Sandaracinus amylolyticus: one gene and its partner. The main gene of each other region encodes a partner of the protein of the gene in region 2 in a complex. Links are inferred from orthologs where the notes say so. Each region holds a gene or a part of one and is shown on either strand. Other genes may lie near its edges. The genes, in order: prfA and prmC.

Region 1 (3,207 bases), 5.2 Mb from region 2 along the record:
TCGTGGCGCCCGGAGGCGATCACGATCGGCAGCGGACGCCACCGCCCGGCACCCGACGCCGATCACGATCACCGCCCGACGCCACCGCCCGGCGCCCGACGCCGATCACGATCACCGGCCGACGCCACCGCCCGGCGCCCGCCGCCGATCGCGATCACCGGCCGACGCCACCGCCCGGCGCCCGACGCCGATCACGATCACCGCCCGACGCCACGGCCCGGCTCCCGCCGCCGATCACGATCACCGGCCGACGCCACCGCCCGGCACCCGCCGCCGATCACGATCACCGCCCGACGCCACCCGCCGGCGCCCGCCGCCGATCACGATCGCCGCCCGCTGCCCCCGCGTGGCACCCGACGCCGATGACGATCACCCGCCCGACGCGACCGCGCTCAGCTCGCCTCGCAGAGCGGCGCGCGCGGCGCGCACTCGTTCTCGACGCACGAGAAGCTCGCGCACTCGAGCGACGACTGGCACTCCGCGCCGTCCTCCCGCGAGCGCGTGCACACCGGCGGCTCGGCGCGGACGTCGCAGAAGAGGCCCGTCGCACAGACCGTCGAGGCCCCGCATGCGTCGCCCTCGCCCGCGATCGCGCGGCAGGTGCCGAGCGCGTCCGCGTTGATCGCGGTGCACGAGCGGCTCTCGCAGTCGAAGAGCGTCGAGCAGGCGCCGCCATCGGCGACCCGCGCCTGGAAGACTCCGTCGCACTGCGAGACCAGCACCGAGCCGGTCACCATCGCGCGGAAGTCCTCGCACGACTGCTCCTCGAAGCCCTCGAGGCACGAGGCCGCGAGCGCCCCGTCGTAGTCGACGCGCCCGGCGTCGATGCTGGTGGCGAGCGTCTCGAACACGGTCCCCAGCGATGCATCGAAGTACGCGATGCACTCCTCGGTGGTGCTCGGCGTGGGGGACGCGACCCCGAAGAAGCCCGCGCGAGAGTCCGCGTCGCAGCAGTCGAAGAGCCGCGTGCAGAGCCAGCGCGATCCCTCGGCGCCGTACTCCTGGACCGAGATCGGAGCCGGGTCGTTGTCGCAACCAAGCGCGGCGATGAGGACGAAGGGAGCGAGCCAGCGTGTGTCGTGGATGTTCATGACCGCCGATTGTGCACGCACCGCTCCACGAGCTCCGCGCCGAGCGCCCCCGCACCGATCGCCACGACCCCGATCCCCGCGCGACAGCGCGCGCACGCGCGCGGCGCGAGCCCTCCCCACCTCTACCTCGCGAGGCGGCAGAACCGCGGCGCCGGGCGCCTCACGCCGAGACCCATCAGCCGCGGGACTGCGCCTCGAGCAGCGCGGCCTGATGGCTCGCGCGCAGCGCGCTCAGCAGCTCGTCGACGTCGCCGTTCATCACCGCGTCGAGCTTGTGCAGCGTCAGGCCGATGCGGTGATCGGTCACGCGGTTCTGCGGGTAGTTGTAGGTGCGGATCTTCTCGCTGCGCTCGCCGCTGCCGACCATGCCGCGACGCTCCGCCGCGATCTGCGCGTCGTGCGCCGCTTGCTCGCGCTCGAGCAAGCGCGCGCGCAGCACCTTCATCGCGCGCGCCTTGTTCTTGATCTGCGAGCGCTCGTCCTGGCACTTCACGATGATGCCGCTCGGACGGTGGAGGATCTGCACCGCGCTGTTCGTGGTGTTGACGCCCTGACCGCCGGGCCCGCCGCTCGCCGCGATCGAGATCTCGAGGTCCTTCTCGTCGATGTCGACGTCGACCTCGTCGGCCTCGGGCAGCACCGCGACGGTCGCGGTCGAGGTGTGGATGCGCCCCTGCGACTCGGTCGCGGGCACGCGCTGCACGCGATGCACGCCGCCCTCGAAGCGCATGCGCGAGTACACACGATCGCCGCTGAACGACGCGACGATCTCCTTGTAGCCGCCCGCGCTCGCGTGGCTCGTGTCGAGGATCTCGACCTTCCAGCCCACACGATCCGCGTAGCGCGTGTACATGCGGAAGAGATCCGACGCGAAGAGCGCCGCCTCCTCGCCGCCGGTGCCGCTGCGGATCTCGACGATCGTGTTGCGCGCGTCGTTGGGATCGCTCGGCAGGAGCAGGACCTCGAGCTCCTTGGCGAGCGTGTCGAGCTCGGCCTCGAGCGTCGGGATCTCTTCCTCCGCCATCTCGCGCAGATCGGGATCCGCGAGCGCGGCGCGATCGTCCTCGAGCTGCTTCGAGGTCTTCTTCCAGCGCGCGAACGTCTCGACCAGCGGGCCGAGCTCACCGTGCTCGCGGCGCAGCTGCGCGTAGCGTTTGCCGTCGCTGATCACGTCGGCGCGGCAGAGGAGCTCTTCGAGCTCCTCGTGACGCATCGCGAGGGATTCGAGCTTGTCGACCGGGAGCATGCTCAAGTGGCGCGCCTCGAGGCGCGGAAGGCGCTGCGCAGGAGCGCGCTCAACGCGATCCTGCGTAGTGCGCGAGCGCGCCGTCGAGCGACGGGAAGACGCGCACCTGATCGCTCGCGGGCGCACGATCGCCTTCGCGCTGGCGCCAGAACGCGCTCTGCATCGACGCGATCGCGACCTCGATCTGCGCGTCGTCGGGCTCGCGCGTCGTGATCTTCTGGAAGAGGAACCCCGGCCACAGCAGCACCCGCAGCGGGCCCGTCGTGCAGTAGCGCGCCGAGAAGCGCTGGAGCTCGTACGAGATCGCGGCGATCGCCGGAAGCAGCGAGATGCGCAGCGCGAGCGTCGCGATCTGTCCGCCGATCCCGCTCGCGCCCGGGAGCACGAGCGGCGTGACGATCGAGCCGAGGATCACCGACACGATCACCACGGTGATCAGGAACGTCGTGCCGCAGCGCGGGTGCAGCGTCGACTGCGCGCGCACGTTGTCGACGGTGGGCGCGAGCCCCGCTTCGTACGCGAAGATCGTCTTGTGCTCGGCGCCGTGGTACTGGAAGACCCGACGAATCTCGGGGATCCGCGAGATCGCGACGAGGTACGTCGTGAGCACGACGAGCTTGAACACGCCGGTCAGCGCGTGGAAGCGCCAGTCGCCGAGATCGAGGTCCGCGCCGATCAGCCAGCCCGCGCCGGTCGCGAGGAGCTGCGGGAGCGCGATGAAGAGCCCGAGCGCGAGCAGCGTGGACACGAACATCGCCGCGCGCGAGCCGCCGCTCGATGCGCCGCCGCCCGACGAGGTGGGCTCGGGGTCCTGGGTCGCGAGCATCGCGGGGAAGAGCAGCACCGGGAGCATCGACGCGATGCCGGTGC
Region 2 (3,120 bases):
ATATCCCTCGCGCGTCCCGATGCGCGCGAGCGCCTCCATCGCCTCGCGATCGTCGCGCAGCGTCTCGAGCAGCTCCGCGAGCAGCCGCGTGTTGCGCGGCAGTCGCTCCTCGGGCGCGTCGTAGAGCGGCAGCAGCTCGCCGAGGAAGAACCCGAGATCGTCGCCGATCGCGTCCTCGGGCAGCACCTGATCGAGCGCGCGCGCGAGGCGCTCGCGGTTCTCCATGAGCACCACGAGCTGGCGCGGCGCGTCGCCCGGCGGCTGCACCTCGCCGCGACAGACCGGCTTCCATCGTAGGCCCATCACGTCGGTCGGGTTCGCCTCCGACGCCATCCGCTCGCAGAAGACGCGGACGATCTCCTCACCGAGCGTCCCGCGCGCCGCGGGCACCCGTGTGGTGTCGAAGTGCGAGCAGCCGATCGACAGCCAGACCACCAGACAAGCGAAGAGGGCGCGCTGCCTCATGACCCCAACCCCCGAGAGCACGACGTGACGCGACGCGCGCGCGCTCGCCGACCGAGGCCGAGCGACGCGACGCGTCGTATGAGCGTGCTCACGACGTTACGCGGGGAACCCTTGATGAAACAAGGCCGGAACGGATAGGCGACGCGCTTTCTGACGCGGTGCAACAAGCCTGACGCATCGCGTTAGCCCGGCGCCGCTGTACGAGTTGAACGGCGTTCAAGATTGCTGACGCGCCGTGTCAAGTTTTTGACGCGTCCTGACCGAACGGTCAGCGATCCGCGTCGAAACCGGGACATCGACGTTGCCCTTTGCGATGCGCGGAGCGCTCCGCTAGTGACGCGCCGTGCAGCGGGAGTGCCGATTCATTCGAGCGCCTACGAAATCCGGCGGCTTTCGCGCCCATCGCGGCGTACGTCCTCGGGCCTTCGGTCGCCGTGGGTCGGACCACGGCTCGGTCGGCCCTCCGGGCGCCGCCACGATCGACACGAAATTCTTGGATTTCCCCTACGGCTTCGAATGAATCAGCACTCTGAGCGCTGGACGATCCGCCGCGTCGTGAAGTGGAGCGCCGACGACTTCGCGTCCCGCGGCATCGAGTCGGCGCGCCTCGACGCCGAGCTGCTCGTCGCGCACGCGCTCGGGCTCGATCGCGTGAAGCTCTACATGGATCTCGATCGTCCGCTCGCGCCCGACGAGCTGACGAAGATCCGCGAGCTCGTGCTGCGGCGTCGGAAGCGCGAGCCGGTCGCGTACATCCTCGGGCGCCGCGAATTCTTCGGGCGCGGCTTCGAGGTCTCACCCGCGGTGCTGATCCCGCGGCCCGACACCGAGACGCTGATCGAGGCGGCGCTCGAGCGTCTGCCCGAGGACGCGAGCGGCGCGGTGCTCGACCTCTGCACCGGCAGCGGCGCGATCGCGGTGACGCTCGCTGCCGAGCGCACCGGCATCGAGGTCGACGCGACCGACCTCAGCGAGGCGGCGCTCGAGGTCGCGAAGAAGAACGCGTCGAAGCTCGGCGTCGCGGAGCGGGTGCGCTTTCATCACGGCGATCTCTTCGCGGCGCTCCCGAGCCCGCGCGAGTACGCGCTTATCGCCTGCAACCCGCCGTACATCGCGGAGCACGAGCGCGCGACGCTCGCGCCCGACGTCGCGCAGCACGAGCCCGGGATGGCGCTCTTCAGCGGGCCCGAAGGGCTCGACGTGCTCCATCGGTTGTGCGCGGAGGCCCCGAAGTGGCTCGCGCCCGGCGCGTCGATCCTGATCGAGGTCGGCGCGGGACAAGCGCCGGCGGTGATCGCGCTGCTCGAGCGCGCGGGGCTCGTCGAGGGCAGGGCGCACCAGGATCTCGGCGGGCACGAGCGCGTCGTCGAAGCGCGGCGCGCTCGAAGCGGATCGCGCGCTGCGACGTAGTAAGAGACGTGCGCGCGCTGCTGATCGCGATGGTGGTGTCGCTGGTGCCGAGCGTGGCGTCGGCGCTCGACGTCGAGCCCTGGGATCGCGTGCTGCGCGCCCACGCGCGGAACGAGGGCTTCGACTACGCGGGGCTCGCGCGCGACGAGGCGGGCCGTCGCGACCTCGCGACGTTCCTCGAGAGCGTCGCGACGATGCGCGAGGACGAGCCGCTCTCGTCGTGGCTCAACGCGTACGACGCGATCGTGGTGAGCGAGATCGTGGAGCGCTGGCCGCTCGAGAGCGTGATGCGCGTGCCGGGGTTCTTCGATCGCGAGCGACATCGCGTCGCGGGTCGGGAGAGGACGCTCGACGACGTCGAGCATCGCGTCATCCGCGCGCGGTTCCGTGACGCGCGCGTGCATGCCGCGCTCGTGTGTGGTGCGCGATCGTGTCCGGCGCTCCATCCGCGCGCGTTCCGCGAGAGCGATCTCGACGCGACGCTCGATCGCCTGACGCGCGCGTGGATGGTGAGCGATCGCGGGCTGCGCGTCGAGGGCGGGACCGTGAGGGCATCGGCGATCCTCACGTGGTACCGCGCGGACTTCGAGCGCGACGGCGGCGGCAGCGTGCTCGGGTGGCTCCGTCGGTACGCGCCGGAGCGGGTCCGGGGGATCTCGGATGGGACCGCGGTGGGGGAGCTCGGTTACGACTGGTCGGTGAATCAGGCGCGAGCGCTCCGGTGAGTGGCGCGGAGGAGGGCCGGTACGGCTTCGGCCCGCCCGTGGGTGAGGTGGTGGAGAGCTCGCCCCCGGTCCGCGCTCTTCGCGCGGCCCGAGCGCTCGCGCGTCGCACCGCGCTTCGCGCGTGTGTGCGCTGTCGCGCGTGAATCGTGAGCTCAGAGCGTCTGCGCGCGCAGCAGGAACGCGTCGCGGTTGTAGCGGTGGAAGTCGCGATCACTCTCGTAGGCCTCGTCGATGGCGCGCTCGATCGTCGGGGCTCGTGATGCGAGCCAGCGAGTGATCGCGTCGGACGTCGCGTTCGAGGTCCAGGGATCGAGCGTGGGTTGGTGCGCGAGGTCCTCGACGACGGTGAGCAGCGCCGCGCGCGCTGTGGCCGACTGCGCGAGCTCGACGTCGAAGGTCGCGAGCAGCGGCGCGAGGGGATGACCGGTGGCGAGGATCGACGAGAGCACGGTGGCCCCTCGCCACGCCGTGTCGCGGTCTCCGGTCAGCACGTCGAGCCACCACGCATCCAGCCATCGCG

Evidence for each region.
Region 1: the proteins of prmC (region 2) and prfA are in contact, whole or in part, in a crystal structure (PDB 2B3T), measured with the Escherichia coli proteins. The link is inferred for Sandaracinus amylolyticus from one-to-one orthologs.

Annotation. Positions count from the first base shown.
Region 1 is NZ_CP011125.1:9,037,139-9,040,345, forward strand. The notes cover bases 303-3,198. They hold prfA (peptide chain release factor 1), read right to left. Parts: upstream 2,338-3,198; coding sequence 1,267-2,337; downstream 303-1,266. Other genes in these bases: DB32_RS38020 (hypothetical protein), read right to left, coding at 393-1,091; DB32_RS38030 (DUF1385 domain-containing protein), read right to left, coding at 2,387-3,198. Also shown: more of DB32_RS38030, read right to left, coding at 3,199-3,207. UniProt on the Escherichia coli protein: Peptide chain release factor 1 directs the termination of translation in response to the peptide chain termination codons UAG and UAA.
Region 2 is NZ_CP011125.1:3,854,339-3,857,458, forward strand. The notes cover bases 120-2,928. They hold prmC (peptide chain release factor N(5)-glutamine methyltransferase), read left to right. Parts: upstream 120-981; coding sequence 982-1,875; downstream 1,876-2,928. Other genes in these bases: DB32_RS16455 (hypothetical protein), read right to left, coding at 120-465; DB32_RS16465 (DUF547 domain-containing protein), read left to right, coding at 1,884-2,600; DB32_RS16470 (hypothetical protein), read right to left, coding at 2,753-2,928. Outside these bases: more of DB32_RS16455, read right to left, coding at 1-119; more of DB32_RS16470, read right to left, coding at 2,929-3,120. UniProt on the Escherichia coli protein: Methylates the class 1 translation termination release factors RF1/PrfA and RF2/PrfB on the glutamine residue of the universally conserved GGQ motif, i.e. on 'Gln-235' in RF1 and on 'Gln-252' in RF2.